DNA from 3 places in the Mitsuaria sp. BK037 genome. Region 3 is predicted to be linked to each of the others. Evidence: predicted binding sites of a transcription regulator. Region 3 holds the regulator's gene; each other region holds the start of a gene.
The links. The regulator HrcA, encoded in region 3, represses chaperone genes, less so after heat shock. The targets are predictions, from matches to a motif close to TTAGCACTCNNNNNNNNNGAGTGCTAA.
Positions count from the first base shown of each region.

Region 1: the regulator HrcA is predicted to act here: its motif matches at 5,288-5,314, upstream of groES (co-chaperone GroES).
Region 2: the regulator HrcA is predicted to act here: its motif matches at 7,778-7,804, upstream of rpoH (RNA polymerase sigma factor RpoH).

Region 1 covers NZ_JACHYS010000004.1:326,487-336,854, forward strand. Annotated here, with positions in the region: gene FHT37_RS22410 (patatin-like phospholipase family protein) at 1-695, opposite strand, end outside; gene FHT37_RS22415 (DUF1631 family protein) at 787-2,868, opposite strand; gene groL (chaperonin GroEL) at 3,197-4,834, opposite strand; gene groES (co-chaperone GroES) at 4,891-5,181, opposite strand; gene FHT37_RS22430 (DUF3224 domain-containing protein) at 5,391-5,552, shown strand; gene FHT37_RS22435 (LamG-like jellyroll fold domain-containing protein) at 5,599-7,539, opposite strand; gene FHT37_RS22440 (nuclear transport factor 2 family protein) at 8,602-8,943, shown strand; gene eutC (ethanolamine ammonia-lyase subunit EutC) at 9,039-9,830, opposite strand; gene FHT37_RS22450 (ethanolamine ammonia-lyase subunit EutB) at 9,841-10,368, opposite strand, start outside.
Region 2 covers NZ_JACHYS010000002.1:502,028-512,395, forward strand. Annotated here, with positions in the region: gene FHT37_RS14360 (M61 family metallopeptidase) at 1-1,100, opposite strand, end outside; gene FHT37_RS14365 (DUF3429 domain-containing protein) at 1,176-1,643, opposite strand; gene FHT37_RS14370 (DsbC family protein) at 1,648-2,427, opposite strand; gene FHT37_RS14375 (FAD-dependent monooxygenase) at 2,468-3,577, opposite strand; gene ychF (redox-regulated ATPase YchF) at 3,725-4,819, shown strand; gene FHT37_RS14385 (CHASE domain-containing protein) at 4,933-7,698, shown strand; gene rpoH (RNA polymerase sigma factor RpoH) at 7,857-8,771, shown strand; gene FHT37_RS14395 (SCO family protein) at 8,871-9,488, opposite strand; gene cyoE (heme o synthase) at 9,536-10,368, opposite strand, start outside.
Region 3 covers NZ_JACHYS010000004.1:560,084-570,451, forward strand. Annotated here, with positions in the region: gene FHT37_RS23465 (NAD kinase) at 1-674, opposite strand, end outside; gene hrcA (heat-inducible transcriptional repressor HrcA) at 757-1,770, shown strand; tRNA gene FHT37_RS23475 (tRNA-Ile) at 1,881-1,957, shown strand; gene FHT37_RS23480 (HNH endonuclease) at 2,547-3,422, opposite strand; gene FHT37_RS23485 (very short patch repair endonuclease) at 3,419-3,841, opposite strand; gene FHT37_RS23490 (O-methyltransferase) at 3,892-4,842, opposite strand; gene FHT37_RS23495 (ATP-binding protein) at 4,839-6,191, opposite strand; gene FHT37_RS23500 (DNA cytosine methyltransferase) at 6,220-7,338, opposite strand; gene FHT37_RS23505 (restriction endonuclease) at 7,578-8,447, opposite strand; gene FHT37_RS23510 (hypothetical protein) at 8,777-9,730, shown strand; gene FHT37_RS23515 (SH3 domain-containing protein) at 9,708-10,368, shown strand, end outside.

The sequences.
Region 1 (10,368 bases), 230 kb from region 3:
CCGGGCACGCTCATGCTGGAGCGCAGCGCCAGCGCCAGGTCGCCCTCGGCCAGGATGCGCTCCTGGCCGTTCTCCATGTCGGTGGCGACGGCGCGGAAGGGCGTCGGCAGGCGGTCGAACTGGCGCACGTTGCGCACCGGCAGCGTCAGCCGGCGCAGCAGCGCCTCCAGGCCGCGGCTGGAGAGGGTGCCGGTGGGCACGCGCACCTCGCCGTCGCGCAGGCCGAATTCGATCGTCGCGGAGAACTCGAAGTCCTCCTCCTTGCGGCGCTGCGACAGGTCCTGCCGATCGACGCGGCTGGCGAAGAGCCGGTCCCACGCGATCCTCGACAGCTCGCGATCCAGGTCCTCGGCGGACATGCCGCTGGCGTAGAGCCCGCCGATGATGGCGCCCATCGAGGTGCCGGTGACGATGTCGACGGGGATGTGCTCGCGCTCGAGCACCTTCAGCACGCCGACGTGGGCCAGCCCGCGCGCGCCGCCGCCGGACAGCACCAGCGCCAGCTTGGGCCGCTGCGCCTGGTCGGCGGCGGGCGTCGGCACCGGGCCGGGCGGCGGGTTGGGCGGCACGGTCTGGGCCAGCACCGCGGGCGCGGCCAGCACGGTCGCCAGCACGGCCGTCAGCAGCAGGGCAGGCAGGCCGGGAACACCGGCGAGGCGGAAAACGGCTCGGGAATCGCGGAACACGGCGGGCATCGACGGCGGACGGGGGACGGAACGCCCCGCGGCAAGCGCCCGGGGCGCGCGCATTGTGACCCGAACCGGCCCCGGCGGCCGGCCGTGTCCGTCAGCGGTCGTCGCCTTGGGCGGGCGCGCGGTCCAGGTCCAGCATCAGCGTGCCGATCGCGCGCTGCAGCAGCGGCGCATCCTCGAGCTGCGTGATCAGGCCGGCGGCCACCAGCTGCTCGAGCGCGCCGCGCGTCACCGAGTGGCGCTCCTCCGGCGCCTGGCCGATGAACAGGAACATCTGGCGGCTGTCGCTGATCCAGGCGATCTGCGCGGTGATCCATTCGCTCCGGTGGAACAGGTGGTACCAGCCGCCGATGTGCACGCCGGCGATCCAGTCCTGCAGCGCGGCCTGCGCGTGCGGCGAATGTTCCTCGCTGTAGAGCGCCACCGGCACGGTCGGCAACTGGCCGCGGTCGACCCGCTCGTAGGCCCAGCGCGAGGGCAGCTGCGATTCGCGCTCGTCCAGCAGCTGCTGCAGCAGCTCTTCCGGCGTCCGGGCCGGGCGGCGCGGACTCGGCGCCGCGGGCGCTGCCGGCGCCGCTTCCTCGAGCGCCGGCAGGCCGCGCAGCACGCGGCCATGCTGGCGCATCAGTTCGTCGAGGAAGGTCTGGCGCTGCATCGGCGGCAGCGCGATCGAGTCCATGCCGCGTTCCAGCGCCCGGACCAGGTCCGGCAACTGGGCGCGCAGCCGCTGGCGCGCCGCCTCGTCCGGCTGCGGCGACACGCTGTGCAGCAGCGCGTCGACCAGCTCGATCGAGGTCTGCGCCTCCACCGCGTCGCGGCCGTGCTGGACCATCGCATGCGCGATGACCTCGACCCAGGGCCCGAGCAGGAAACGCCGCATCAGCTTGCCGGCCTGCGCGTCGTCGAGCTGGTGCTCGAGCTGGTCGCGCAGCATCCGCTGCCACTCCTGCCGGCGCTGCTCGCGATCCAGCCGCTCCAGCGCCACCGCGCTGCGCTGGCCGCGGGCCTCGGCCTGGGCGCGGATGTGGCTGTCGACCTCGGTCAGCGCCTGCTGGAACTGCAGCGCCGAGGGATGGGCGCTGTCCAGCAGCGGCTGGATCACGCGCTCCAGGAATTGCAGGAAGGCCTTCAGGTCGACATCGTCCGGCCGCTGGAAACCCGCGCCGTGCGCGGCGATGCGGTTCAGCAGCTGCCAGGTCGGATGGTCCTGGCGCCGCAGCAGCGTCGCGTCGGCGCGGGACAGTCGCACGATCGCGACCTGCAGCCGGCCCATCAGCACCTTCAGCGGCGGTTGCAGGCTGTCGTCGGCCAGGATCTGGTCGTACAGACGCGACAGCAGGTCGGTGCCCGGCGCGCCGGTGCCGGGGCCGAGCCTGGGCGGCGGAGCGGCCGGCGCGGCGCCGGCGGGGCCCGGGTGCGCCATCGCCGGGGTCAGCTCGGCCGCGCGGGTGTTCATCAGGTCCAGCTTCAGCGCAACCTGGTCCAGCGTCGCGTTCTGCGTCGGCGTCTCGGTGATGCTCTTGAACTGGCGCCGCCGCAGGTCCGATTCCTTCAGCGCGGCGCCGTGGCTGGTGAGCATGCCGCTCAGCTGCGCCTGCCGCAGGCCCTGGCACAGCGAGGCGTAGATCGGCTGCAGCTTCAGCGCCAGCGGCAGCGCGGCCATGCGCATCAGCGCATAACGGCCTTCGGCATCGAGGTCCACGCCCTCGATCGCGCGGGACAGCGCCTGCGCGAACAGCGCAGCCCGCAGCGGGTTGTCGTTCTTCAGCGGCCGGGCGATGCCACGCAGCGCCGCGAAGAAATTGCCGAGCTGGTGGAGCTCGGCGCGCGACTGGTCCTCGATGGCGGTGATCACGTGCGCGATCGCGACGTCCTTCAGCGCCTGGCCCTCGTCGACCAGGCTCAGCGACAGCTCCCCGCGACCCGCCGCCTGCCGCTCGCGCTGCAGCGGATCGCCGCCTTCGCGCGCCAAGCCCAGCAGGCGACCCAGCGAGCCTTCGAGGTCGGACGCGAAGTGGGCGCGTCGCTTGGACCATCCGGCCAGCAACTGGTGGTGCTCCAGCCGGCTCTTGAGCTCGTCCTGCAAGCCGTTGTAGACCGCATGCGACAGCGCGGGCACGTGGGCGAGGGTCTCGTCGACCAGGCTTTGAAGGGAAGGCGAAGCGGCGTGGGCCATCGTTTGTGACAAGTTGTCAGCGCATTATGGTCGCCCCTGATTCAAGTGACATCCCCCAGGCCCGTGGGGCCGTGCGACCTGGGGAAAGCCCCTGCGGTGCCGAGCCGAAGAGGCTGGCGGGTCCGGCAATTCTGGGCGCATGCCGACCGGGATGACCAGCAAGCGCGTTGCCCGGTTCGTATCCAACGGAAACAGAGCGGCCCCCGGGCGGCGATCTTTTTCCCGTTGCGGCCCGCGCAATGAAAAAAAGGGGTCGCCGAAGCGACCCCTTTTGCTGAGCGTCAACGATCGACGGCGGGCGTCGATCGTCGCGGGCTCGGCCGGACTCTTACATGTCCATGCCCATGCCGCCCATGCCACCCGGCATCGCGGGCGCGGCGGACTCATCCTTCGGCGCTTCGGCGACCATGCACTCGGTCGTCAGCATCAGCGAGGCCACGGAGGCGGCGTTCTGCAGCGCGGTGCGGGTCACCTTGGTCGGGTCCAGGATGCCCATCTCGATCATGTCGCCATAGGTGCCGTTGGCGGCGTTGTAGCCGTGGTTGCCCGAACCGGCCAGCACGTTGTTGACGACGACCGAGCTTTCTTCGCCGGCGTTGTAGACGATCTCGCGCAGCGGGGCTTCGATGGCCTTCAGGATCAGCTTGATGCCGGCGTCCTGGTCGGCGTTGTCGCCCTTGATGTCGCCAGCGGCCTGACGGGCGCGCAGCAGCGCGACACCGCCACCGGCCACGATGCCTTCCTCGACGGCGGCACGGGTGGCGTGCAGCGCGTCTTCGACACGGGCCTTCTTCTCCTTCATCTCGACTTCGGTGGCGGCACCGACCTTGATGACGGCCACGCCGCCGGCCAGCTTGGCCACGCGTTCCTGCAGCTTCTCGCGGTCGTAGTCGCTGGTGGCTTCCTCGATCTGGACGCGGATCTGCTTGACGCGCGCCTCGATGTCGGCGCCGGCGCCGTTGCCGTCGATGATGGTGGTGTTTTCCTTGCCCACTTCGACGCGCTTGGCCTGGCCCAGGTCAGCCAGCGTGACCTTCTCCAGCGACAGGCCGACTTCCTCGGCGATGACCTTGCCGCCGGTCAGGATGGCGATGTCTTCCAGCATGGCCTTGCGGCGGTCGCCGAAGCCCGGGGCCTTCACGGCGACAACCTTCAGGATGCCGCGGATGGTGTTGACCACCAGGGTCGCCAGCGCTTCGCCGTCGACTTCTTCCGCGATGATCAGCAGCGGACGGCCGGCCTTGGCTACGGCTTCCAGCGTCGGCAGCAGGTCGCGGATGTTGGAGATCTTCTTGTCGTAGAGCAGGACGAAGGGGTTGTCCAGGATCGCCGACTGCTTCTCCGGGTTGTTGATGAAGTAGGGCGACAGGTAGCCGCGGTCGAACTGCATGCCTTCGACGACGTCCAGCTCGTTGGCCAGCGACTTGCCGTCCTCGACGGTGATCACGCCTTCCTTGCCGACCTTGTCCATCGCGTCGGCGATGATCTTGCCGATCGAGTCATCGGAGTTGGCCGAGATCGTGCCGACCTGGGCGATTTCCTTGGACGTGGTGGTGGCCTTGGAGGCCTTCTTCAGCTGCTCGACCAGGGCGGCGACGGCCTTGTCGATGCCGCGCTTGAGGTCCATCGGGTTCATGCCGGCGGCCACGTACTTCATGCCTTCGCGCACGATGGCCTGGGCCAGCACGGTGGCGGTGGTGGTGCCGTCACCGGCGTTGTCCGAGGTCTTGGAAGCGACTTCCTTGACCATCTGGGCGCCCATGTTCTGCAGCTTGTCCTTGAGCTCGATCTCCTTGGCGACCGAGACACCGTCCTTGGTGACGGTGGGGGCGCCGAACGAGCGCTCCAGCACCACGTTACGGCCCTTGGGACCCAGCGTGACCTTGACCGCGTTGGCCAGGATGTTCACGCCTTCGACCATGCGGGCACGGGCTTCGCCGCCGAAGACAACGTCTTTTGCTGCCATGTGTATCTCTCCGAATCTCTATCTAGATGAATGGGGTCTGTGAGGGTGGTCGCCGATTACTTGGCGATGACCGCAAACAGATCCTCTTCGCGCATCACGAGCAGCTCTTCGCCGTCGACCTTGACGGTCTGGCCGCTGTACTTGCCGAACAGCACGCGGTCGCCGACGGCGACGTTCAGGGCGATGAATTCACCCTTGTCGTTGCGCTTGCCCGGGCCGACGGCCAGCACCTCGCCCTGGTCGGGCTTCTCGGCGGCGTTGTCGGGGATGACGATGCCGGAGGCCGTCTTGGTTTCGTTTTCCAGGCGCTTAACGATCACGCGATCGTGCAGAGGACGCAGTTTCATCAGATCTCCTTGACTGTGCGGACTTGCTTCAAGGGCCCGCCGTGCGGTTCTCGCACTGGCCAACCCCCACAAGAAGTAAGCCCCGCGAGGGACGTCGTGGGGCTTGTTAGCACTCGACCGACGCGAGTGCTAGCAGGGAGATTATATGGACGGGCTTGGCGCTTTCAAGGGCGGGTGTCGACATTCAGCTAACTTGGGAGGGGAGCTTCGTGCTGATGCACACCGGCGAGATGAACCGCGGCCAGCCGACACTGACCGTGCAGGTGGTGCCGGATTCAGGGACCGGCGGGCTGACCGGGCTCAGCGGGCAACTGAGCGTCGACATCCGGGACGGGCGGCATTTCTCTGAGCTGGCGTATGAGTTGACGTGAAGCTTCCGCGCTCGCCTTGCCCCGCCCAAGGGCGGGGGCAAGGCTGTCAGCGGGCGAGGTTCGCAACGGCGGCGGCGGTCAGCGCTCCGCTGTAGATCCGGAAGTCCTGCATCCGCCCCTTAAAGAATGGATCGCCCCCGTACTGCGAGCGTCCCAGCCAGTTCCGCGTCGTGTGGCCGAACTGATAGGGCGCCATCCAGATTTCGGGACTGGTGGCGACCGGTGAGCCGTCGACGTAAAGCGTGCCGACCGTGCCAGAGAGCGTGATGGCCACATGGGTCCAGCGACCGTTGGGCGGAATGGGCGCCGCCAAGGGCGACGGCATCCAGAACTGATTGCGTGTGGACATGAGGCGCATCAGGCTGGGGACGGGCGGGCGCGTCGACTCCCGCGGGGTGAGCGCCATGTACGACACGTCGTTGGAGCCGAAATCGAAGAAGCGCGAACTGGGGCCGGTGTTGTCGCAGTAGACCCACATCGCCACCGTGTAGTCGCCCAATGCCGACACCACGCCATCGACCAGGCGCACATGGGCACGGCGGCCGTCGAACACGACGCAGGTGCTGCCGTTGCGCCCCTCGCCCCAGGTCGCGCCTTCCATGAGCACGCCATATCGGCCGTTGCCGCTGAGGTCATCGGTGCTGCCGTTGAGTGGCAGATGCAGCCACAGTTCTCCGGGCACCGCCACGCGCAGGGTGTCCGCCCCGACCCGCTCGCCCTGGCCGGTGACGGCGCTGATGCGGTAGTACCAGGTGCCCGCAGCCGGTGCGTCGGTGTAGGTGCGCGGGTCGGTCACTCGCGCAAGGGTGGTGAAGGGGCCGGCGGAGGAACTCGCGCGCTGCACCAGATAGTCCGTTGCATCGGCGCTGCCCCACCACGACATCAGCACCTTGCCCTCATGGAGGACGGCGCTCAGGCCGCTCGGCCGGGCGGGCGCGACGGCGTCACGGACGTAAAGCAAGGATCCCAGGCCCGGCGAATCCCCACCGTCCACCCGTTCAGGACGCTGCTTGTTCACCATCTTCTGGGTCCATGGGGCCGACAGGCCTTTGCGGGCGACGTAATGGTTGAGGATGAGTTCCCAGCAGGGGCGAGGGTTGTCCCCACCGGACACCGTGGTGCTGGATCCATGGACGCCGGTGTAGGGGGTGAAGGGCATCGGGTACGCGATGTAGTCGGGCGGCGGTCCGACCAGGACGTTGGTCTTCGCGACGTACTCCGCACCGGCGAGGAGGCGGTTGTTCCAGAGCCCGTAGAGGTCCTCGCCCTGGTTCCAGGCCATCTCGCACAGCATGCCGGCCAGCGCGATGCCAAGGGTGGAGTGTCCTTGGTCGCGGTGGCTTTCCTGCCACTGGCCCAGGTAGCCGGGATGCAGGTAGTAGACGTTGTTGCCGTGCGATCCACAGCCCCGGCCGTTCTTGTAGTAGTTGCTGGCCTCAGCGACGATGTCCTGTCGGTCGCAGAACACGCCGATGGCATACATGCTGCAGACGTTCGCCAGGTCCCAGTTGGCCCAGTAGTGCGTGACCTTTCTGATCTCGGTGCCGTTGTGGTCGGTGAGGAACGCGTGGCACTCCGGATAGAACACGTTGAGCAGCATGGTCTGGAACCGTGCGACGTCCTCCTTGGCCCAACCCGGATAGGTGCGCATCACCTCGGCGGCATTGGCCCATTGGTTGCCGTAGAGGCCCGACGCCAGGTAACGATTGGAATCGCCGGCCAGCCGCTTCAAGGTCGACGACCAGGCATTGAGGAACTTCACCGCGTCTTTCGCATAGGCCTCGTCGCCGGTGACCTTCCAGCGCAGCGCGAGGTGATACGCGCGCATCATGTCGGTGACCATCACCCAGAAGTTCTCGCCGGTTCCGCCGCGACTCACGACTTCCAGCGGTGAGGGCTTCACGCCCAGCTCGGCACGACGCGCGGCGAGCAGCAGGTTCCAACTGCCGAGCCACGGCTGCCTGCCGGCGGCGACCTGATCGCGCATGCGCTGAAGGTCCGCCTGCGTATGAAGCAGCCCCGGATGGACCAGCCCGCCTGGCGCAGGCGCGGGTGCCGGTGCGGGCGCAGGTGCAGGTGCAGGCACAGGCGCAGGCGCAGGCGCAGGTGCAGGTGCAGGTGCGGGTGCAGGCGCAGGTGTAGGTGCAGGTGCAGGTGCAGGTGCAGGTGCAGGTGCAGGCGCAGGTGCGGGTGCGGGTGCGGGCGCCGGTGAAGGCGCGGGTGCAGGCGCAGCCGGGGCGGGCGGCATGGGCTCGGTCGGGGCGGGAGGGGGCGCCGGCGCCGGCGCGGGGGCTGGAATCGGATCGTCGGGCCGAGGATCCGGTGTCGTGTCTGGCGGCGGCGGCGTCCCGATGCCCGCCGCCGCTTCATCCGCTCCGCCGAGCAACGGGGTACCCGCCTCGCTGACCGGGCCGCCGCCGCATCCCGGCAGAAGCGGCAGGATCGGGAACAGGCCGACGCCCAAGGTCAGCAGGCGCCGGTGCGCGTCCGGAAAGTCGTCAAGGGCCGCGTGCTCCGCCCCGGGTCTGAATATCGTCATTGCGGTGGTCTTGTTGAAGTGCGCCACGCTATGGCCGGCGTGCGCGGCAGTCATAACGGCGCGTGATCGCGTGGCTGATCTCGCCACTTCGTCACGCAACCGGATGGCTTGGCTGGCGCGGTTCACGCATCACGGTGGCGGCGCCGGCCACACCGGGCTGCAGCGTCGCCATGGCGAGCCCCCTCTCTCGCGTCGTGCGACCCGCCTTGCGCTCCCCCTCGCTGCGAGCCAGCACGACGTCGAGCCGCTTTTGGCGTCGATGACCGATTGCAGCGAGATGCCGGGCTACTCGAGTGTTTGCGGCGATTTAGCGTTAAATCGTTGCGGCGGCATGATAGGTCGGGCGTTGAATGCGGTGCCCCTGGAATTCGCTACATGAGGTAACGGCGCCGCAACGGGAATTACAGAAGTCGTGTCGAACGAGACGCCTTGCGACAGGACACGGACACGGATCCAGATGGCAAGCGGGTTGCCGTTGTTGTTGGGACCGATCTGACCAGGAGAACCTGCATGTCTCACGCCCATAAATCGATTCTTGAGAAGGCGAACGCAGCCATCGTCAAGCGCGACTTCGAAGGATTCCTGCAGTTCTGCACCGAGGATACCGAGTGGACCTTTGTCGGCGAGCGGACGCTCAGGGGCAAGGAAGCCGTTCGCAAGTGGATGGCCGACACCTATCGCGAGCCCCCCGAGTTCGACGTCCATCGAATGGTGGCAGAGGGCGACTTCGTCATTGCGATCGGCGAGATCACGCTCAAGGACGACAAGGGGGAAGCCTCCCGGCATGAGTACTGCGATGTCTGGCGCTTCCGTGATGGCTTGTTGGCTGAACTGCGCGCTTTCGTCGTCTAGCGTCCCGGAGCCGCCCACCGAGTCCGATCAACCTGACAACGGTCGGAACCATCGGACGCAGCCATCGATATCCGCGGCGGCCGCTGCCTCCGCGATCAGCGCCTGTCGAGCCGGAACGGCTCCCGAGTCTCGACCGCCGGCGCCACTTCCACGCTTTCATCCTTCAACGCAACACCCGTCACCTGACGAGCCCGCGCTTCCTGGAGCAACCACGCCAGCCGCGCCGCCGCGGTGGCCGGCGCCAATCCTTCCGGTCGCACGTTGGAGATGCAGTTGCGCTCCGCGTCCACGCGGCCGGGGCGAGGCGCCCAGGTGACGTAGACGCCCATGCTGTCGGGGGAGCTCAATCCAGGGCGCTCGCCGATGAGCACCACGACGAGCTTCGCTCCCAGCGCTTGACCGATCGGATCTCCGATCGCGACGCGCGCCTGACGGACGATGGCGACGGGCGACCAACGCCAGCCGTCGGCGAGCAGCGGCCGGAGCGCTTCGACGAACCGGACCGCATGCCGCTCGATCGCCAACGCGGACAGGCCATCGGCCACGACCAGCGCCAGATCCGGCTGCTGTTGCGCATCGAGCGAGGACAGCACGGCCGTCGACCGGTCGTCGAGCCGTCGACCGAGATCCGGTCGCTGAAGGTACGCCGCCCGATCCGCGGCGGCACTGTGCAGATCGAGCGTCTCCAACCCGGCCTCGTTCAGGGCCGCCGCGAGCGCCACCTGATCCAGCTCGCGATGCACCGCGTCCCGCGCCTGCGCATGGGCCAACTGGAAGGCCAGGTGCGCCACCGTCGGCTGGCTGACGCCCGCTCGGCCCAGCCCGATCCGCGCCGGCGTGTGGCGCCGCAGCGTGTGCCAGGGATTGGGAGTGATCGCGTCGCTCATGGTGTTTCGCTCACGACGATGGCAGCAAGGCAGCGAAGGCCGGGGACATGGCGTCGACCAGATGCCCCGGCGCGCCGGGTCGCGCGATGCGCATGCGTTCGAGCCAGCGCTCGAACTCCGGCGCGGCGCGCAAGCCCAGCACCCGGCGGGCGTACAGCGCGTCGTGGAACGAGGTGGTCTGGTAGTTGAGCATCACGTCGTCCGAGCCCGGGATGCCCATGATGAAGTTGCAGCCCGCCACGCCCAGCAGCGTGAGAAGCACATCCATGTCGTTCTGATCCGCCGCCGCGTGGTTCGTGTAGCAGATGTCGCAGCCCATCGGCAGGCCCAGCAGCTTGGCGCAGAAGTGGTCCTCCAGCCCGGCCCGGATGATCTGCTTGCCGTCGTACAGGTACTCCGGCCCGATGAACCCGACCACCGTGTTCACGAGCAGCGGCTCGAAGTGCCTCGCCACCGCGTAGGTCCGGGCCTCGAGGGTCTGTTGGTCGCAACCGTGGTGCGCGCCGGCGGACAGCGCGCTGCCCTGGCCGGTCTCGAA
Region 2 (10,368 bases), on a different contig from region 3:
TTGGTCCAGGCCTCGAAGCTGGAGCGCGCCACGCTGTGGTGCTTGCGCCCCGGCGCGCCCAGCACCTGGGTGAAGGTCTGCGCGATCAGCTTCAGGTAGCGGGCCTCGTCGATCAGGCCGGTGCGCACCAGGAAGAGGTCGTCGTAATAGGAGGTGAAGCCCTCGAAGAACCACAGCAGCTCGGTGTAGTTCTCCTGCTCGTAGTCGTAGCGCTCGAACACGTCGGGGCGCAGCCGCTTGACGTTCCAGGTGTGGAAGTACTCGTGGCTGATCAGGCCCAGCAGCTTGACGTAGCCGTCGGACACCTCGACCTGCCCCAGCCGCGGCAGGTCGCGCCGCGAGGCGATCAGCGCGGTGCTGGCGCGGTGCTCCAGGCCGCCGTAGCCGTCGTCGGTGCAGTTGAGCAGGAAGACGTAGCGCGACATCGGCGGCTTGCCCTTGCCGCAGTGCCAGAAGGCGATCTGGGCCTCGCAGAGCTTCTGCGCATCGCGCAGCAGCCGCTCGCCGTCGAAAACGGGCAGCGCGCCGGCGACGACGAACTCATGCGGCACGCCGCCGGCGATGAACTCGCCGCGCCAGAACGGTCCCAGTTCGAAGGGGTGGTCGGCCAGTTCGTCGTAGTCGGCGGCCTCGAACTGCAGCGGCGCGCCCTCGATGGGCGTCATCGCCGTCGCGACCTCCCAGCCCGCCGGCAGGCCGCTCAGCTCGACGCGGTGCGGCAGCTGGTCCTTGCCATGCGCGCGCAGGCACAGGCTGGTCGCGTTGAAGAAGCCGCGATGCGCGTCCAGGAAGGCGGCGCGCACCGAGGTGTCGAAGGCGTACACCGGGTAGCTGACGACCAGCGCGCCACGGCCGGCGCAGTCGAATTCCCAGCGGTTCTTCGCGGTCTGCGTGACGAGGACCTCGCGGTTGCCCTGACGCGCGCTGACGGCGCCGAGGTGGCGGGAGAACTCTCGCACCAGATAGCTGCCCGGAATCCAGACCGGCAGGCTGAGGGCCTGGCGCGGCTCGGGCGCCGGCACGGTGAGGGTGACCTCGAAACGGTGCGCATGCGGGTCGGCGACGGCGATGCGGTAGTGGATCGTGGGGCTTGCGGTCATGGGAACAGCCTACCAAGCCTGGGCCCGCCGCGACATGCGGCTGGGCGGTTCTCGTTCAGGCGCCGCTCAGGGTTTTCAGGTGCCCTGCGCGGCGATGAAGCAGCTCAGCGCGGCGATCGCGCTCAGCCGGAAACGCAGCGTCAGCCAGGCCGACGCGCCCAGCGAGGGATAGAGCTTGCGGTCGGCGACATAACAGCCGATCAGCAGGAAGCCCTCGATCACCAGCCCGGCGTAGGGCGGCATCGTCGAGGCGATCCAGGCCAGCAGCGCCGGCACCACGCCCCAGATGAAGGGCGCCGGCGACGGGATGGTCTGGCGGAAGCCCAGACCCCAGTGGATGGCGCCGAGGAAGCTGATCACGATGGCCGCGTAACGCGACAGGCCGTCGGTGACGTAGGGATGGGCGTCCGCGCGCACCAGCCAGACCAGCGCCGCGCCCAGGACGAAGGGGATGAGCCCGGCGTAGCCGAGCCGCAAGGCGATCGGGTTGACGGCGGCCGAGCCGGCGTGGGCCGGGGCGGTGTGGGCGGTGCGGTCGTTCATCGGATCAGGATTTCTTCGGGGTCTTGTCGGCCTTGTCCGGGGCCTGGACGGCCTGCAGGCGCTTCTCGAGCTGCTGCGGGCTGAGCGCGCCCGGCGCGCGGGTGCCGTCCTCGAAGAGGATCGCCGGCGTGCCGGTCACGCGGATCTTCTGGCTCAGCGCCAGGTTGCGGTCGATCGCGGCGACGTCGCACGCGGCCTCGGCCTTGGGCAGCGCGTAGCCGTCGATCATCCAGTTGCGCCAGGCCAGCGTGTTGTCCTTGGCGCACCAGGCGGCCCGCGACTTCTCGGGCGAGTCGCCGCCCAGGATCGGGATCACGAAGGTGTAGACGGTGATGTTGTCCACCTCCTGCAGCGACTTCTCGAAGCGCTTGCAGTAGCCGCAGTTCGGATCGGCGAAGACGGCGATGCGGCGCTTGCCGTCGCCCTTCTTCCAGACGATCGCGTCCTTGAGCGGCAGCGTGGCGAAGTCGACCGACGAGAGCTTCTCCAGGCGCTCCTGCGTCACGTTGCGGCGGTTCTTGAGGTCGAGGATGTCGCCCTCGATCAGGTACTGGCCGCTCGCGTCGCTGTAGCGGATCTCGTTGCCGATGCGCACCTCCCACAGCCCGGCGATCGGGCTGGGGCGGACCTCGTCGATCTTGATCTCCTTGGGCATCGCCGCGGCGAGGTTCTTGCGGATGGTGTCCTCGTTGGCCTGGGCCGAACAGCCGGTCAGGCCGAGCACCGCGAGCGCCGCGGCCAGTGCCAGCGACTGGCGGGAGATCGGGAAGGTCGTGAACTTCATGGGGGACTTTCGAAGACGGTCGGGAGGCGGCGCGGGCGTGTCAATGGCCGAGCGCGCGGGCGGTGAGCCACTTCTTGAGCGGGCCGGCGCGGTCGACCAGGCGCAGGCCCTCGTTGCGGAGCCGGGCGATCACCGGCGCCTGGCTGGCGAAGCCGCGCAGCAGGCCGTCGGTGAGCTCGCCCATCGCCCAGGTCGGCGCGACGCGGGCCCGGGCGTAGCGGCGCAGCAGCTTCTCGTCGCCGAGGCTGCGCCAGGATTCACGCCGGGCGATCACGTCGACCAGCGCCTCGACATCGGCCAGGCCCAGGTTCAGGCCCTGGCCGGCCAGCGGATGGACGAGATGCGCGGCATCGCCGAGCAGCACCCAGCCCGGCCCGCACAGCCGGTCGGCCCGGCACAGCTGCAGCGGCCAGGCCTGGCGGTCACCGGCCAGGCGCAGCGTGCCCGCGGCGCCGCCGGTGGCTTCCAGCAGGGCGGATTCGAATTCGGCCGGGCCCGCGGCGAGCAGGCGGCGGGCCTCCTCGTGCGGCAGCGACCAGACCAGGCCATAGCCGTGGCCCGGTTCGGGCCGGTCGAAGGGCAGCAGCGCCAGCACGTCCGGCGAGCGGAACCACTGCCAGGCCTGGCCCTGGTGCGGCTTGCTGGCGACCAGCCGGGCGGCGACGCCCAGGTGGCCGTAGTCGTGGCGCTCGTAATGGACGCCGAATTCCTCGGCGGCCCCGGTGTCGCGGCCTTCGCACAGCGCCTGTAGCGCGGCGGGCACCGCCTCGGTGACGCGCTGCACGTGCGGAGCGAAGCGCAGCGCGGCATCGAGCTGGTCCTCCAGCGCGGCCGCGTCGACGATGTGGGCGAGCTCGCCGGCGCCCTGCTGCCAGGCGCTGAAGTGCAGCTCGGCGCCCGCGCGGTCGCCGTGGATGCGCATGTCGTGGACGGGGGTACGGGCGTCCTCGGCCAGGCCTTCCCAGACGCGCAGGCGGCTGAGCAGCGCGACCGACGCCGCATTCAGCGCATAGGCGCGCACATCGGCGGAGGACCGCGGGGCGGTCGGCCGGGCCAGCAGCGCCACGCGCAGGCCGCGGGCGCCCAGCGCCAGCGCCAGGCTGCGGCCGACGCAGCCACTGCCGCGAACCAGGACGTCGAACTTTTCCATGGGCCGGGATTGTAGGCAGCGGGACGGCCCCGATCGCCGGCAATGGCTGAGCGGGCGTCGGCCGCGGACTGGCGGCTTGACTAAAATGGCAGTTTCGCCCGCGCGCGTCGCCGCAGGCCCGAACAGCATTTCCCCCGAAAGCCAACCATGAGCCTCAAATGCGGCATCGTGGGCCTGCCCAACGTCGGCAAGTCCACCCTCTTCAACGCGCTGACCAAGGCCGGCATCGCCGCCGAGAACTATCCCTTCTGCACGATCGAGCCCAACGTCGGCATCGTCGAGCTGCCGGACCCGCGCCTGCAGAAGCTGGCCGAGATCGTCAAGCCCGAGCGCATCGTGCCGGCGATCGTCGAGTTCGTGGACATCGCGGGCCTGGTGGCGGGCGCGTCCAAGGGCGAAGGCCTGGGCAACCAGTTCCTCTCGCACATCCGCGAGACCGACGCGATCGTCAACGTGGTGCGCTGCTTCGAGGATCCCAACGTGATCCACGTCAACGGCAAGGTCGATCCGATCTCGGACATCGAGGTGATCCAGACCGAGCTGTGCCTGGCGGACCTGGGCACGGTGGAAAAGGGCCTGCAGCGCGCGCAGAAGCTGGCCAAGGCCGGCGGCGACAAGGACGCGGCCCGCCTGGTGGAAGTGCTCAAGAAGTGCGAGGCGGCGCTGAACGAGGGCAAGCCGGTGCGCACGATCGACTTCAGCAAGGAAGAGCTGGTGGTGCTCAAGCCGCTGTGCCTGATCACGGCCAAGCCGGCGATGTTCGTGGGCAACGTGGCGGAGGACGGTTTCGAGAACAACCCCTTCCTCGACCGCCTGAAGGAATACGCGGCGGCGCAGAACGGCCCGGTGGTGGCGATCTGCGCCAAGACCGAGGCCGAGCTGTCGGAGATGGAGGACGAGGACCGCGCGCTGTTCCTGGCCGAGATGGGCCAGGACGAGCCGGGCCTGAACCGCCTGATCCGTGCGGGCTTCAAGCTGCTGGGCCTGCAGACCTACTTCACGGCCGGCGTGAAGGAAGTGCGGGCCTGGACCATCCACGTCGGCGACACCGCGCCGCAGGCCGCGGGCGTGATCCACACCGACTTCGAGCGCGGCTTCATCCGCGCGCAGACGATCGGCTTCGACGACTACATCCAGTTCAAGGGCGAACAGGGCGCCAAGGACGCGGGCAAGATGCGCGCGGAAGGCAAGGAGTACGTGGTCAAGGATGGCGACGTGCTGAACTTCCTGTTCAACGTCTGACCGACCTCCCCGCCCCCTCGCTTCGGTGGGGTGCCGGGGATTCGCGTGACAGGCTCCCGGCAGCGGGCAAGTCTGCGTGTCGGCATGCGCACAGCGGCGCTACGCTGGTGCCCATGACCGAAGCGCCTTCTTCCACGAACGTCGCCGCCGCTCCCGGTCCTCATGCGCCGGAGGATTCGCCGCCGCGGCGCTCGCTGGCGCGGCTCGCGGCGCTGAATGCCGCCCTCGCGCTGGCCTACGCCGTCCTCGGCGTGCTGGCGCTGCGGCTGATCCTGCCGCCCGACTTCGTCTCGCCCATCTATCCCGCCGCGGGCCTCGCGGTCGCCGCGGCGCTGCGCTGGGGACCGGCCGTGCTGCCGGGCATCGCGCTGGGCGGCGCGGCCGTCAGCCTGACCATCGGCATGGAACGTGGCCACCTCGACCTGCTGCAGCCCCTGCTGGTTGCCGTCGGCGGCGCGCTGCAGGCCTGGCTGGGCGCGGCGCTGGCCCGGCGCTGGACCGGCCCCCATCCGCCGCTGTGCGAGCCCGCCGAGCTGCTGCGCTTCCTTGCCGCGACCGCCGGCGTCGCCTGCCTCGTCGCGCCGAGCATCGGCGTCGCGGCGCTGTGGCTCACCAGCGCGATCGGACCGTCGCAGGTCGCGTCGCACTGGGTGGGCTGGTGGGTCGGCGATGCGATCGGGGTGCTGATCGGGGCGCCGGTGTCGCTGGCGCTGTTCGGCCTGCCGCGCCGGCACTGGGCGCCGCGCCGGCTCAGCGTGGCGCTGCCGCTGGTCGTCACCTGCGCGCTGCTGTTCGCCGCCACCCGGCACGTCGCCGACAACGAGGAAGGCCGCCGCCGCCAGGCCTTCGAGCTCGAGGCGACCAACGCGCTGAACACGCTGGCCGACACGCTGTCCATGCCGCTGACGGCGCTGGAGGCCAACCACAGCCTGCTGCTGGTGGCCCCGGACATCAGCCGCGCCGACTTCGAGCGCGCCCATGCCGAGCGCGCCCGCGCCGGCGGCGCGGTGCATGCGGTCGGCTGGGCGCCGCTGCTGCGGCCGCAGGAGGTGCCGGCGTTCGAGCGCGCGGCGCAAGCCGATGGCTACCTCAACTACCGCGTCTTCGAGCGCCGCCGGCCCGGCGACCTGCCGCCCGACCGCGACCAGCTGCTGCCCATCCGCCTGATCGCGCCGTATGCCCGCAACCGCGCGGCGATGGGCGCCAACATCCGCAGCATCCCGCAGGCGCGCGCGGCGCAGGACCGCGCCATCGCCACCGGTCAGCCGGCGGCCACCGAGAGCTTCCCGCTGTCGCAGGACGTCGGCGTGACCCTGATGGGCGTGGTGGTCTACCGCGCGCTGTACGAGGGCGGTTCGACCGAGCCGCGCGACGCGACCGGGCGTCCGCGGCGTCCGCTGGGCGTGGCCTTCGCCACGTTGCGCCCGGAAGCGCTGCTGCGCGGCGCCCTGCCGGCCCGCGCCAGCCGGCTCGACTACTGCCTGCTCGATGCCACGCCCGGCGGCCAGCGCCCGCTGCTGGCCGGCGACGCGCGCTGCCTGCAACTGCCCGCCGCGCTGCCGAGCCAGTCGCGCGAACTGGACTTCGCCGGCCGGGCCTGGCGCCTGGTCGTCTACAGCCCCACCGGCCTGCCGGCGCTCGAGGGCAGCACCGCCCTGCCCTTCGCGATCGCAGGCCTCACCGGCACCGCGCTGCTCGGCCTGCTGCTGCTCACCATCACCGGCACCACGGCCCGCGTGGCGCGTCGCGTCGAAGAAGCCCGGCTGCGGCTGCGCGACAGCGAGGAGCGCTTCCGGACCATCGTCGAGCATGCGCCCATCGGCGTGGTGTCCTGCGACCTCCAGGCGCGGCCGCAGGAGATCAACCCCTATTTCTGCCAGCTGCTTGGCATGAGCGTCGAGCAACTGAAGGCGCGCTCGGTGATGGCGATCACCCACCCTGACGACCGGGCGGAGGACAGCCGGCTGGGCATGGCGCTGATCCGCAGCGAACTTGGCCGCTACAGCCGCATCAAGCGCTACATCGGCGCCCAGGGGCAGGTCATCACGGTGCGCGCCACCGTCAGCCTGCTGCGCGATGCCCAGGGCCAGCCCTACCGGCTGCTGGGCGTCGTCGAGGACATCGGCGAGCAGCTGCGGCTGGCGGAACTGGAGCGCGTGCACGAGGCCGAGCTCGCCGCCAACCGCGCCAAGAATGAGTTCCTCTCGCGCATGAGCCACGAGCTGCGCACGCCGCTGAACGCGATGCTGGGATTCGCCCAGCTGCTCGAGGCCGACCACGACCCCATCCTCAGCCCCCGGCAGCGCGGCTGGCTGGCGCAGATCCAGCAATCGGGCTGGCACCTGCTGCAGATGATCGACGACACGCTGGACCTGTCGCGGCTCGACGCCGGCCAGTTGCGCGTGCGGATCGAGCACCTCGACCTGGAGCCGATCGCGGCGGACAGCCTGGCGATGGTCGAGTCGCAGCGGCGGCGGCTGGGGGTGTCGATCGAGGTCGAGCTGGACTCCGACGCCTGCGAGCTGCGCGCCGACGCCACCCGGCTCAAGCAGGTGCTGACCAACCTGCTCAGCAACGCGGTCAAGTACAACCGTCCCGGCGGGCGGGTGTGGCTCCGCGCCCGGCGGGTGGGGGACTCGATGGTCGAACTGAGCGTCGCCGACACCGGCCCCGGCCTGAGCGATGCCCAGAAGACGCAGCTCTTCCAACCGTTCAACCGCCTGGGCCGGGAGGTCGGCGCCATCGAGGGCACCGGGATCGGGCTGGTCATCACGCAGCGCCTGCTCGCGCTGATGGATAGCCAGCTCCAGGTGGACAGCGCGCCGGACAAGGGGGCCACTTTCAGCTTCCTGCTGCCGGTTTCTTCGGCAAATCAATAACTTAAGTCGGTCCTAAGACGGCAAGTTCACACTGATTTAGGCAGGTAGCCCTTCCCGGACTGACCTGTTTTTGGGAGCTTTAGCACTCGCCGCCCATGAGTGCTAATATCCCCAGCCATCGAGCCGGAAGACCGGCCCGAGACAGGAGAAACGAACACATGTCCAACAGCCTTGCATTGAAGGTGCGCGATCCCTGGTCCCTGGTGCCGTCGCTCGGCAACCTGGATGCGTACATCACGGCGATCAACCGCGTCCCGCTGCTGACGGCCGAGGAAGAAAAGGACTACGCCACGCGCCTGAAGGAAAAGGGCGACGTGGAGGCGGCCGGCCGGCTGGTGCTGTCGCACCTGCGCCTGGTGGTGTCGATCTCGCGCCAGTACCTGGGCTACGGGCTGCCGCAGGGCGACCTGATCCAGGAAGGCAACGTCGGCCTGATGAAGGCGGTCAAGCGCTTCGACCCGGACCAGAACGTGCGCCTGGTGTCGTACGCCATGCACTGGATCAAGGCCGAGATCCACGAGTACATCCTGAAGAACTGGCGCATGGTCAAGGTCGCGACGACCAAGGCGCAGCGCAAGCTGTTCTTCAACCTGCGCTCGATGAAGCACGCGCTGAAGGAAGGTGCCGAGAACCAGCAGCGCGCGTCGCTGACCGAAAGCGAGATCGCCCGCGTGGCGGAGGAGCTCAACGTCAAGCGCGAGGACGTGCTGGAGATGGAGACGCGCCTGTCCGGCGGCGACGTGGCCCTGGAGCCGCAGACCGACGACGACGGCGAGACCTTCGCGCCGATCGCCTACCTGGCGGACGACACGCAGGAGCCGACCCGCGTGATCGAGTCGCGCTCCCGCGACCGCCTGGCCAGCGACGGCCTGCAGCAGGCGCTGGAGGTGCTGGATCCGCGCAGCCGCCGCATCGTCGAGGAGCGCTGGCTGAAGGTGAACGACGACGGCTCGGGCGGCATGACGCTGCATGAGCTGGCCGCCGAATACGGCGTGTCCGCCGAGCGCATCCGCCAGATCGAGGTCGCGGCGATGAAGAAGATGCGCAAGGCGATGGTCGCCGAGACCGCCTGAGCCCTCCTGAGCCCTTCTGACGGCGGCCCGCTGGCGACCGTCGCCAGCACCACGAGAAAGGCCCCGCGATGCGGGGCCTTCTTCATTGCGGGGTCGCGCTCACTGGCCGGCGATCAGCGCCTTGATGTCCGACATCAGCGCCGTCGCCCCCGCGCCATACCGGGAGAACACCCGCACCCGCCCCTGCGGGTCGAACAGGAAGCTCGCGGCCGTGTGGTCCATCGTGTAGCTGTCGGGCGTCTTGCCGGGGACCTTGGCGTAGTAGATCTTGAACTCCTTGGCCACTTCCTTGAGCTGCTCGGGCGAGCCGCGCAGCGCGACGAAGCCCGGGTCGAAGCTCTCCAGGTAGGCCTTGAGCAGTTCCGGCTTGTCCCGCTCGGGGTCGACGGTGATGAACACGCCCTGCACCTTGTCGCCGTCGGCGCCCAGCGCCTTCTTCACCTGGGCCAGTTCGGCCAGCGTCGTCGGGCAGACGTCGGGGCACTGGGTGAAGCCGAAGAACACGACCACCACCTTGCCCTTGAAGTCCTCGAGGGTGCGGGTGCGGCCGTTCTGGTCCGGCAGGCTGAAACCGCGCGCATAGGCCGCGCCGGTCAGGTCCACGCCCTGGAAGCTGGCCTTGGGCGCCGAGGAGAAACCCAGCTTGTCGCAGCCCGCCAGCAGCGCCGCGCCCACCGCGCCGAGCGCGCCCAGTCCGAGAAAACGTCGCGAGATCATCAGCACATCCGATCCGTAGGAAGGTCGCCAGCGCGCGCGTCCGCGGCTCAGCCGAGCCAGGGACTGAGGTAGTGATCCAGCAGCAGCGCGCCGAACAGCAGCGACAGGTGCAGGATCGAGAACAGGAAGGTCTTGCGCGCCAGCGCCTCCGAATAGGCCTTCCAGAGCTTGAACGCGTGATGGCAGAACATCAGGCCGAGCACGATCGCCGCGGCCAGGTAGAGCCAGCCGCTCATGCCGGTGAGGAAGGGCAGCAGCGTCGCCGCGAACAGGATCCAGGTGTAGAGGAAGATCTGCAACCGCGTGAAGGCGTTGCCGTGCGTCACCGGCAGCATCGGCAGGCCGGCCTTGCGGTAGTCCTCGCTGCGGTACAGCGCCAGCGCCCAGAAGTGCGGCGGCGTCCACAGGAAGATGATCAGGCACATCAGCCAGGCCTCGGCGCCGAGCTCGCCGCGCATCGCGGCCCAGCCCAGCACCGGCGGCATCGCGCCCGAGGCGCCGCCGATCACGATGTTCTGCGGCGTCATCGGCTTGAGGATGACGGTGTAGACGATCGCGTAGCCGACGAAGGTGGCGAAGGTCAGCCACATCGTCAGCGGGTTCACCAGCAGGTACAGGATGGCCGAGCCCAGCGCGCACAGCCCGCCCGAGAACAGCAGCGTCTGGTTGCGGCTGAGCTCGCCGCGCGCGGTCGGGCGCCAGGCGGTGCGCTTCATCTTGGCGTCGATGTGCTGCTCGATCAGGCAGTTGAAGGCCGCCGCGGCGCCCGCCACCAGCCAGATGCCGGCCGTGCCGGCGATCAGCCGCACCCACTCGTCGCCCTGCGGCAGTCCGGGGATCGCCAGCGCCATGCCGATGACCGCGCAGAACACGATCAGCT
Region 3 (10,368 bases):
TCGGGCAGGACGATGGGGCGGTTGGAGAGCGCGTGGGACGCGATCGGCAGCAGCACCCAGCCGGCGATGCCGGGGTGGAGGATGGGGCCGCCGGCGGACAGCGCGTAGGCGGTGGAGCCGGTGGGGGTGCCGACGATGACGCCGTCGGCGCGCATGTTGGCGACGAACTCGTCGCCGACGTCCACGCGCAGCTCGACCATGGCGGCGGTGGCGCCGCGGGAGACGACGACGTCGTTCAGCGCCACGCCGGAGAAGATCTGCTCGCCGTCGCGGAAGACGGCGCCTTCGAGCAGGGAGCGGTGTTCGATCTCGAAGTCGCCGGCGAGGATGGGGGCGAGGGCGTCGCGGAACTGGTCGGCGGAGATGTCGGTGATGAAGCCCAGGCGGCCCTGGTTGATGCCGACCAGCGGCAGGCCGTAGCGGGCGACCTGGCGGGCGAAGCCGAGCATGGTGCCGTCGCCGCCGACGACGATGGCCAGGTCGCACTGGGTGCCGAGTTCGGCGTGGGTCAATGCGGGGAAGGCGGTGATGCCGGTGCTGTCGGCGGTTTCCTGTTCGAGGGAAACATCCAATCCCTGGGAGGCGACAAAATCGGCAATCTCTTCCAGGATGGGCCGGATGCCCCGGGACTGGGGTTTTCCGACGATGGCCACGTGACGGAAGCGCTTGGACATAGCGCGGAATTACACCACAGCGAGGTGGCGGGGCCGGGGGCTGGGAAGGGGTGCCGCTGGTGGCTTCACTAGAATGAAAAACATGCTCGACGACCGCGCGAAAACACTGCTGAAGGCTCTGGTGGAGCGGTACATCGCCGACGGCCAGCCGGTGGGCTCCCGCACGCTGTCGAAGGCGTCGGGGCTGGAGCTGAGCCCGGCGACGATCCGCAACGTGATGGCCGACCTCGAGGAGCTGGGTCTGATTGCCAGCCCGCACACCAGCGCGGGGCGGATTCCGACGGCGCGGGGTTACCGGCTGTTCGTGGACACGCTGCTGACGGCCAAGCCGGGGATGCCGCGCGAGGCGGGCTCCTTCGAAAGCCAGCTGCTGCCGGATCAACCGCAACGGGTGATCGCGAACGCGGCGCAGCTGCTGAGCAGCCTGTCGAGTTTCGTGGGGGTGGTGACGTCGCCGCGCAAGACGGCGGTGTTCCACCACATCGAGTTCCTGCGGCTGGGCGAGCGCCGGGTGCTGGTGATCATGGTGTCGCCGGACGGGGACGTGCAGAACCGGCTGGTGTTCACGGCGCAGGACCTGTCGCAGTCGGACCTGACGGAGGCGAGCAACCGGCTGAACGCGCATTACGCGGGGCTGAGCCTGGACGTGGTGCGGGACCGCCTGCGGCTGGAGGTGGATCAGCTGCGCGGGGAGATCGCCAAGCTGATGAGCGCGGCGGTGGACGTGGGCCAGCAGGGGCTGCAGGAGCACGAGCCGATGATCATTTCCGGCGAGCGCAACTTGCTGACGGTGCAGGACTTCAGCCACGACATGGGCAGCCTGCGCAGGATGTTCGACCTCTTCGAGCAGAAGACGCAGCTGATGCGGCTGCTGGATGTGTCCTCGCGCGCGGAGGGGGTGCGGATCTACATCGGCGGCGAGAGCCAGGTGGTGCCGGTGGAGGAGCTGTCCATCGTGTCGGCGCCGTATGAGGTCGATGGGGAGGTGGTCGGGACGCTGGGGGTCATCGGCCCGACGCGGATGGCCTACGACCGGATGATCGAGATCGTCGACATCACGTCGAGGATGGTGAGCAATGCGTTGTCGCAGAAGTAGCGGCGATGGCTCGGCGGGAGTGCGCTAGCGCACCGTTAGAATCCGCCGCTCCGGTGCAAGGCCGGAGCACGCGAATCCGCCAGGGTTCGTATATGCGCATTACCCCCAGGGGGCCGTTAGCTCAGTTGGTTAGAGCAGAGGACTCATAATCCTTTGGTCACAGGTTCAAGTCCTGTACGGCCTACCAGTCTTATTCATCTCGACAGACGCTTGAATGACCTCGGATATCGAAGTCTTTCGACAGCGGTTGATACTCCGCCTTGCCTCCGGTGCTTCTGAACTAAGTTGCCTGCGCGACTGGAGTCTATTCATCCGCGCTCGCGATGGAAATCGATGTCTCAAGTGCGGAGGAATTAAAAGATTGTCCGCCCATCATATCTTCAGAAAGACTTTTCTGAGGGAGGCTCGATTCGAGCCGGGCAATGGACTGACTCTTTGCTCGAAATGCCACTCCGATATCCATAAAGGGTATAACGGTCGTCCCGACTTCAACCTTCCCATGGATGCGGAAGGCGGAGAAAAGATCGAAATAATAGTAGATATGCTATGGACGCTCCTCAATGACGCGAGGTTAAGAGGGCAACTTAGCGATGAATGGTACTTTCTTAGTGATAGTACATTGGCTGCTCTAAGACTGTTTCAAGGCTTTGGTCTGTCAATCGCCACTCATGGTACGCGCTTGGAACAGGCATTCTGGATTTGGAATCAGGCCCCGCTACACCTAGTCAAAGCGGTACTCGAGGCCAATGGGTTCGGGGCGGATTAAGGCTAGCCCATTAGACTGAAGTCGTCAGCTTGCTCAAAAATTTCTCTCGATGGAGTGCGATAAATTTTGAGTCAGGCGAAAGACTTGCATTTGCCGGAGTGATTAACTTTTTTGATAAATGATGAATTAGGCTATTCGGCAATAGCGGGTGGGTAAGGACGTCGAGGCTTTCGGAAACGGATATTAAATGCCTGTCGAACATCCAGTGAAGCGTGCGGGAAAGTGCGATCCCGTTCTTCAATGTGTCGGGCCCGCCTGAGGCTACCGGAAGAATATGTGCCGCTTCAGCTTCAAAGCTTCCGGCATGATCAACTAGCCTCAATCCGGAGATTGCGCAGCGCCCATCGTAGGCATTGCAGACCTGTGCTCTGAACGCCGAGTCTCGAACTGCCCGATTGAGAAGAACTGTGTGAATGCGTCTATCTGGAAACTGGAATGGTGCACTGTCTCCGGCAAGGTCTAACGCCTGAAGCGAGACAGTTCGTCGAAATCCCGCCCAAACTATTTTTTGAAAGTCTGCATTGGAGAGCGGTCGCATCGATCGCCCGCGAAGATATAGGCCAATCTTTGTCTGATCTGCCAATTCTCTCAGTGCTTCTTCACGGTAATCTTCACCGTCCCGCCAGCGGACTGGTTCGTCAAATCGGAGAAACTGCCGGAGAAATGCGTAGTAGTGGTCAGCGCGAATGGGGTCGGGTCGGATTGCCTCGATATTCGCGGTGGCAATATATGCCTTGCTACCGTGACCGGCCCGAGGCTGGCGTAAAATAATCCAGTCCCCGACGCACTGTTCTGCTATTCGCAGATAACGTCGCGGAAAATGATAACGGCTGGCCATGTCATCGTCATAGGCAGAGTCACTTTTCACGTCGAAGACAGCGTTCATCTCTCTGAGGAAATTTCGAATATCTCTTTAATACGGTCAGCCAGCCTTTCCGCGTCACGCGTTTCGCACTCCCAAATTACCTCCACCCGCCAGCCTGACTGCTGCAGTTTCTCTATCGCGAGAACGTCTCTGCGCCGATTTGCGTCGAACTTCTGCATCCAAAATTCGCTATTTGACTTTGGGATAGAGGCTTTTGGGCATTCGGGATGACGATGCCAAAAGCATCCATGCACGAAGATGGCGATTCTGCACTTTGGAAAGACTAAGTCGGGGCTGCCGGCAAGGTCCTTTCGATGTAGGCGAAAGCGAAGTCCCAGTCGATGAGCAACGGTTCGCACCCTGAGTTCCGCAAGAGTATTCTTGCTTTGCACTCGGGACATCAACCAAGAGCGGCGCTCGGGTGATAATTTGTCTGTCATCTCGGCCCGATGAAAAGACTCCGCCAACCAATGACGAGCAGCGAACTTTTCTAGATGTCGACAAACGCTACATTTGGGAAGAATCGATATATCTTCACAAAATTCGCTGCATCAGAAATAGGTATTGGGCCGGTCTGGATTTGTGCGCCGTCTTCTAGCGGCAACTGGGTGGAGAGTCGCTTCAGCTCGATTGAAGTTAGCTTCGGGATTTCGATCTTGAACTCCTCTTCCGAAGACCGCACAAAATCGAGGCCATCGAAGTTGCACGAATTAAATATCGGCTGTTGACCTTCATCAAAGATAATCCACCCGACCGTGAGCATATTGGCTCCGTCGTTGTAGTGGAAATTGAAGATCTGTTCCGCTTGAAAGCGTTGACCTCGCTGGAGAGCACCGTTGCGCTGTTGGAGAATCTTTGTTAGCTCATTCTCCAAAATTTTTCTTGCGACTCGTGCAGATCCCCACCCTGCTAGATCTTCATCGGACCACTCCGGAGCTATCCGATCAGTACCCAGTTTCCTCGCTAACGCGTTAACCGAATTTCGTGGAGCGCTTAGATCTTGACGTGGGGGTTGGCATTGAACCGACAGCGCGAGAACGCTGCCGGTGGCGACCTTCGATGCGACAGTTCGTAAGTCATCTAGCATGGATCTATCTAACGCCCCATCGTAATCTAGCCAAACGATGGCTCGGCTCGAAAGATCTAGCTGAGGAAGTACTTCGGATGTACTTCCCCACGCCATTTTTATATTGGCGTAGGGTAAATTTGATGAAAATCGAGACTTGTCATGTTCTGCCTGTTCGATGCTCGTCATCCTTCGGATGCCAAGTGCTCGGTGGAATAGAGCAAAGTCAGCGAAGTAAACCGATCCCAGTCCAATATAATGGTAATCTTCAAGCCGCCCGAATCTAAGACGGCGTAGCGCCTCGACCATCATGAGACGCTCGACGTGTTTGGCTGGTCGGATTCGGTAGTCGATCTTTCGATAGCTCGCCGTCATGATTCCTCTCCGAGCAAGCGTCTCGCGGTCAAATCGAAGGCCATCTCGCCGGCCTGTTTTGCGCTGGTTACACCAAGTGCGTCTTGAAGTGCATCGACCCGATCTTGCGGTCGTTTAAAGGTAATTCCGACCAGCGGAGGGCCTTTGGGAACGGCCTTATCGGGCCGTTTGAACGCTGAGATGGAGGTCAAGGATTTAAGGGGCACAAGGGCCGCTTTCGACACCGCTGCGGTCAGCGGTTGCTCATCTTTGGGATTTTCGCGTTCAGCGTCTAGATCGTTAAGGAAGTTGATAACCGGACGCATAGCGTCAATCATTTTGAGCCGGACGCTCTGGAAGATAGCCGAATCGGTGTCGACACCTGTCTTCGTGGTATTCCAAGGCAGGCGTCGTGCGTCCTTGCAGTCAAAGAACACAAAGCCTCGAAATCGCGCAAATTGATTGTGGTATTTGGGAACGTCCGTTTGTCCCAGGGTGCTCCACCCAGTTGCGCTTGACTGATCCGCCTCCAGAACCATTCGACCATTACAAAACACGTACCATCCGGCCTGTTTGGGGCTAGACTCCGCTGTCCCAGCAAAAATTCGAACGTGTACTGGCTCTTGGTCTGGCGCTGTGATCTCAAACTGATCAATGGCAGGTTGCATACCGCTCCCCACCGCAAGTTCCCAGGGGGTCGCAATCAGAGTCTTTTGATTGACGGTAATTCTAAGGCCCCGATCAATGTACTCTTGTTCCGCCGATTGAATCTCCCGAGTCAATTCGATTCGAAAGTATTCTTTGCCGAATGTCGACGCGACGTCTTCTCGAAGGTCGGTTACCGTGATTGTGGTTCCACAGTTGTCAGGGGCATTGTCCAGGGCGGTTTCGGTCGAATCAAACTTAAACTTCCAGCTTTTATCGTCGCTTACCCATTCATCTACATTGACCCGCAGATCGAATGCCTCGGTCGCCGTCTTGGAGTTAACTTCAAATACTCGACCGAACTTGAATAGCGCTCGCTTCATTCCGACGCCAAACTGGCCGACCGAATTTGGCGTTGCCTTCATCTCTGGAGGCCGCCCAATGCGGAAAGCGTACCTTCTGGCCAGATCGATTGGAATTCCGCCGCAGTTGTCTTCAATCCGAAATTTATTGGAATCTAGGTCAATCTCAATCTGCAGTCCCTCGAAGTTCGCATCCTTATCAGGTCGCAGGCGCCGAGCGCCGTCGATAGAGTTGTCTACAAGGTCCAGTACCGCCCGGCCCAAGCCGATATCTCGTGTCAACATGTCCACAAACAGAGATTTTGTGGGTTGCGCGTCGATGTCATTTAGATCTTCTTGGTCGTCCATTATGTTTTCATTCATTTTCTCTCCCTAGGTGATAATCCGTCCGCTAACTCGAGGCCTTAAATATTTTCTTAAGCAAATACTCCGCGACGATCGGGCTTACGCTGTTGCCGATCTGTCGGAATGCGTGCCATTTTGTTGGATGAAATTGAAACCAATCTGGAAAGCCCTGAAGGCGGGCTGCCTCGCGCGGTGCGATTACTCGTGGCGAGCCTGGGTGAACCGGGCGTATTGCTTGATAGCTGCCACGCTCAGGGCCTGTGCCGGCACGAAGCGTTGGACAATAGCCATGACGGTCCAATCGATAGCATTTGGAAATCGGATCGGATCTCCCTGGCTGCAAGGACCTCAAGCGGCGAATGGTTTCTTGAGTATGTATGGTGCCGAAGAATCCAGAGACTCGGCGGCGATTGGTTAGCTCGCGAATGGCGAATTCATCGCCAACGCCGAAGGGAATTGCCGCGGAGAGACTGGTCGAATAGAAGGACTCACTGAGTTCGCCGACAGATCGCCAACTCTGCTCCGGCGTTTGCCAATCCGATCTAATCGCTGGCAGCGCTTCGAGAGCATGTTCCACGCGAACGTCGCTGATTCCCGTCGGGAGAAAATCCGCCTCAGCGAGGTTGCCGACGCGATTTGGGTCGAAGCCGATGAAGAAAACTCGTTTCCGAATTGTGGGCGCGCCATAATCGCTCGCCTTCACCGTGATTGGCGGCAAAAGTCTATATATCGGTGGGACATTCGTAAGCGCACGCTTCAGTGTTTCGGCATTACGTTCCTTTAAAACTCCGGGAACGTTTTCGGCAAGGAAGAAGGCGGGTCTAGTTTCGGAAACCAGGCGAAAGAAATGGACCAGAAGTTCATTCCGTGGGTCCGAGCCCGACTTGAGTCCAATGTCGCTGAAGCCCTGACACGGCGGCCCCCCTATCAACCCGTCCAGTTCACCGCTTTTTACTCCGGATAGACACAGCAGCCTCTCGCCAGTGAGAGAGGCGACGTCTTCCAAAAGGTGAATCGAATTGGGAAAGTTTCGGCCGTGCCATTCGGCTGCGCGACTGTCGAGTTCGACAGCCGCTGCTACACGGAAGCCCGCGCGAGCGGCTCCTAAACTCAGTCCGCCGACACCGGCGAAGAGGTCAATTACGTTTTTTGTACTTGTGTGCATCGGTACATCCTGAATTGGCGTGAACGATACCCAAGAATTTGCAGATCGTCGATCGGGTATCGCCCTTCTTTGACAGGCGTACGCCCGAGAGGGGGTCTTGAGTGGCCCGACGTCGCCCGACCAAAGCAGAGGCAAAGCCCTATCGCCCTTTCCGCGGCGAGACCGACGGCGCAACAACATTTGGGCATTGGGCTCCGACGTTCGGGCTGCGCTCCGGCGGCGTGAGGGTGACTCCGCCCTCACGCCGCCCTCGTCCCCCTACAAACCGGATAGGTCGAGCACCCATAAAACTGCTCGCCGGCATTGGGCCCACGTTTCGCGACTCGCCTGACCATTGCGCTTGAGCACAGCGGGCAGACGACCATCGTCATCTCCGCGTTCGCCCGCTCATCGCGCACGGTGGCCGCCTTCCCGGGCCCACCCGTCCTCGCGACTTCCAGCAGCTCCTTCAACCTCGCCCCATCCACGAGCCTGACATTCCGCCCCTGCGCGAACGCCATCGCCTCGGTGGTGAACCTCCCCGACGTCACCAAGAACCCGCCCGCCGCGCCTCTGGCCGCCATCACGCCGTAGAGCTCCCGCACCACGTCGACGCCGACCTTCTGGGCCTTCCAGTGCTTGCACTGCACGACGTAGGTCTCGTTGCCGTTCGTGACCGGCTTGCGCAGCACCAGGTCGATGCCGCCATCCGGGCCGCCGCCGCCCGTCTCCACCACGGCATACCCCTTGCGCCGGAACGCCTCGCCGATCAGCAGCTCGAACTCGTGCCAGGTCATGCCGTCCACTGCCGCGGCGTCCTGCGATCGCACCGCCGCCTCGAGCAGCTTCCCGCGCCGGTATCGACGCACCGCCGACACCGCCGCCGCCGCGAGCAGCAAAACCGGTACGACGTACTGCCCGAAGGTCGCGAGGCCCCGAAGCACCGCGCCGACGAGGAGCTTGTCCATCTGATTCAGCGCCTGCGTCGGGTCCACCGTCGCCGGCGCCTTCGACGCCAACGCATGCAGCGCCACGTACGCCACCGCCGCCAGAGCCACGCAGGCCCACCACGGCATCAACGCGAAGAGGTCGATGACCGTCTCCGCGTCGCTCTTCTTCCTTCTGGCCATTCGGCTCTCTCCCTGAAGATCTCGGGCGAGCATAGCGAGCGCCGTGATCTTGAAGCCGTCCCGGCGCGTGGAGGAGGCGAATGGACCGTTATGGAGTTCTCGTTTCGCGGAGGGCGGTGCTCTTCATCACGATTCACCCGCATGAAAACATCGTGAATGCCTTGCCCGGTACGTTGCCGTTCAGATCTGTGCCACCCCGTCGAATCGGGGGCGACGACCTCGGGTGCCGCCGCGTATGACCTTCGTCCACCGCTCTGGGAAGGACTCCTCCCTATAGTCAATCGGAACGAAGCCATGCCCACATGGCTCATGGACAGGGAAGAACGCCGATGGCCGTCGCGAACCGATATACACCCGATCTTCAAGCGCTTGCCGCTCGATTCACCGCCCTCGCACAGCGTGAGCCGGAAGCCGCCATGAACCTGTGGCGGACCGAGGTGGAGCCTCTTCCGTCTCTCCTCTCAGCAACCGTCGGTCGTCTCGCCGATCCGTCGCTTTCGCCGTCGGCACGTGCGACGCTGACCGCCCGCCCTGACGGCAATGCGCTGCTCTTGCGTTGGTTCCTGGACAGGCAGGACCGTCCAGCGTTCCCCCGAACGCAGTTCTTCTCGTCGGCGGTGGCCTACGCGTTTTGTGAAGCTCTCATTCAGCAGCGCGGGAAGCCAGCCGCGAGTGCCGCGCTCAGGGAAGGGCGCGTCGTCTTGCTCGGGCTGCGCCAAGACACGTCGACGCTCGCGAACAAGGGGCGTGGCGTTTACGACGACTACATCGTGGTCCTGAACGCGTGGGGGCAGCGAGGTCATGCCCATCTCTTTCCGGCGACCACCGAGCCGACCGCGCAATACGCTCAGCGGGCATCGGTCACCGCCAGCGGAGCGCGCGTCGATGCCCGCTACAAGGACGTTCGATTCAAGGAGGCACACGGCGCGGACGTGGACAAGGACGGCATCCGTGACGCGGGCCGGCTGGCCGCAGGGACCTACTTCTTCACCGAGCTTCCCAGGATCTTCTTGAAAGACCGCGCCTTCTGGGCCAGTGCGGATCAGACGGTCGAGCGTGATACCGATGGGGACGGGCGCTTCACCTTGGCGGACCGAGATCGAATCGATCGTCATGGTGTGGGCCGGACCATGTACATCCACCAGGGCGGTCCAACCACCAACCCGGCGGTGAACACGTGGTCGGCGGGTTGCCAGACGGTGCCTCAGAACTACTATCCTCGCTTCCTTGCCTCACTCGGCGCACGCCCCAAGTTCTTCTATGTCCTGGTCGACTGCCGCTGAATCCTCACTGCGCGTCCTCACGACGCTCGCGCTCGCTGCATTCGCCGGTGCTGCTCGCGCCGACGCACCGCCGCCCGCCACGCCGTGCTCGATCGTCGCCTTCGTCGAGGAGACCGATCCCGCTGGTCTGAACGTCCGCGCCGCGCCGAATGCGAAAGCCCGCGTGCTGGGCACGCTGCCGCCCGTGTGGGTCGACAAGGCCTCGGGCACCTGGATCCGCGTCCGTGTCGAGATCACCGCGAGCGACTCCGGTTGGTTCCGAATCCGCAATGCGCGGGATGACGAGGACCTCACCGGTCAGCCTCCGCGGCCCACGTTCGCGGGCGAGGGCTGGGTCTCCGGCAGGAAGCTCGTCGTGAAGCCTCAAGCCCGCGTCGGTCGCGCTCGCCCCGACGCTCAAGCACCCGTCTGGCTCCAGCTCAACGACGAGCAGCTGTTCGACAGCGACGTGATGGTCAGCGCCAGTTCACTCGCCGCGTGCCAAGGGCCGTGGGCGCAGGTGGAATACGTCGACGCGAAGATCCCCGCCGAAGAGCGCAAGTCGCTGAACGTCGCCCCCGCCGCTCGCGCCGGCCTGCCACCGGGCCGGTTCCGTCTCTGGGTGGACAAGATCTGCGGATCCCAGGAAACGGTCTGCG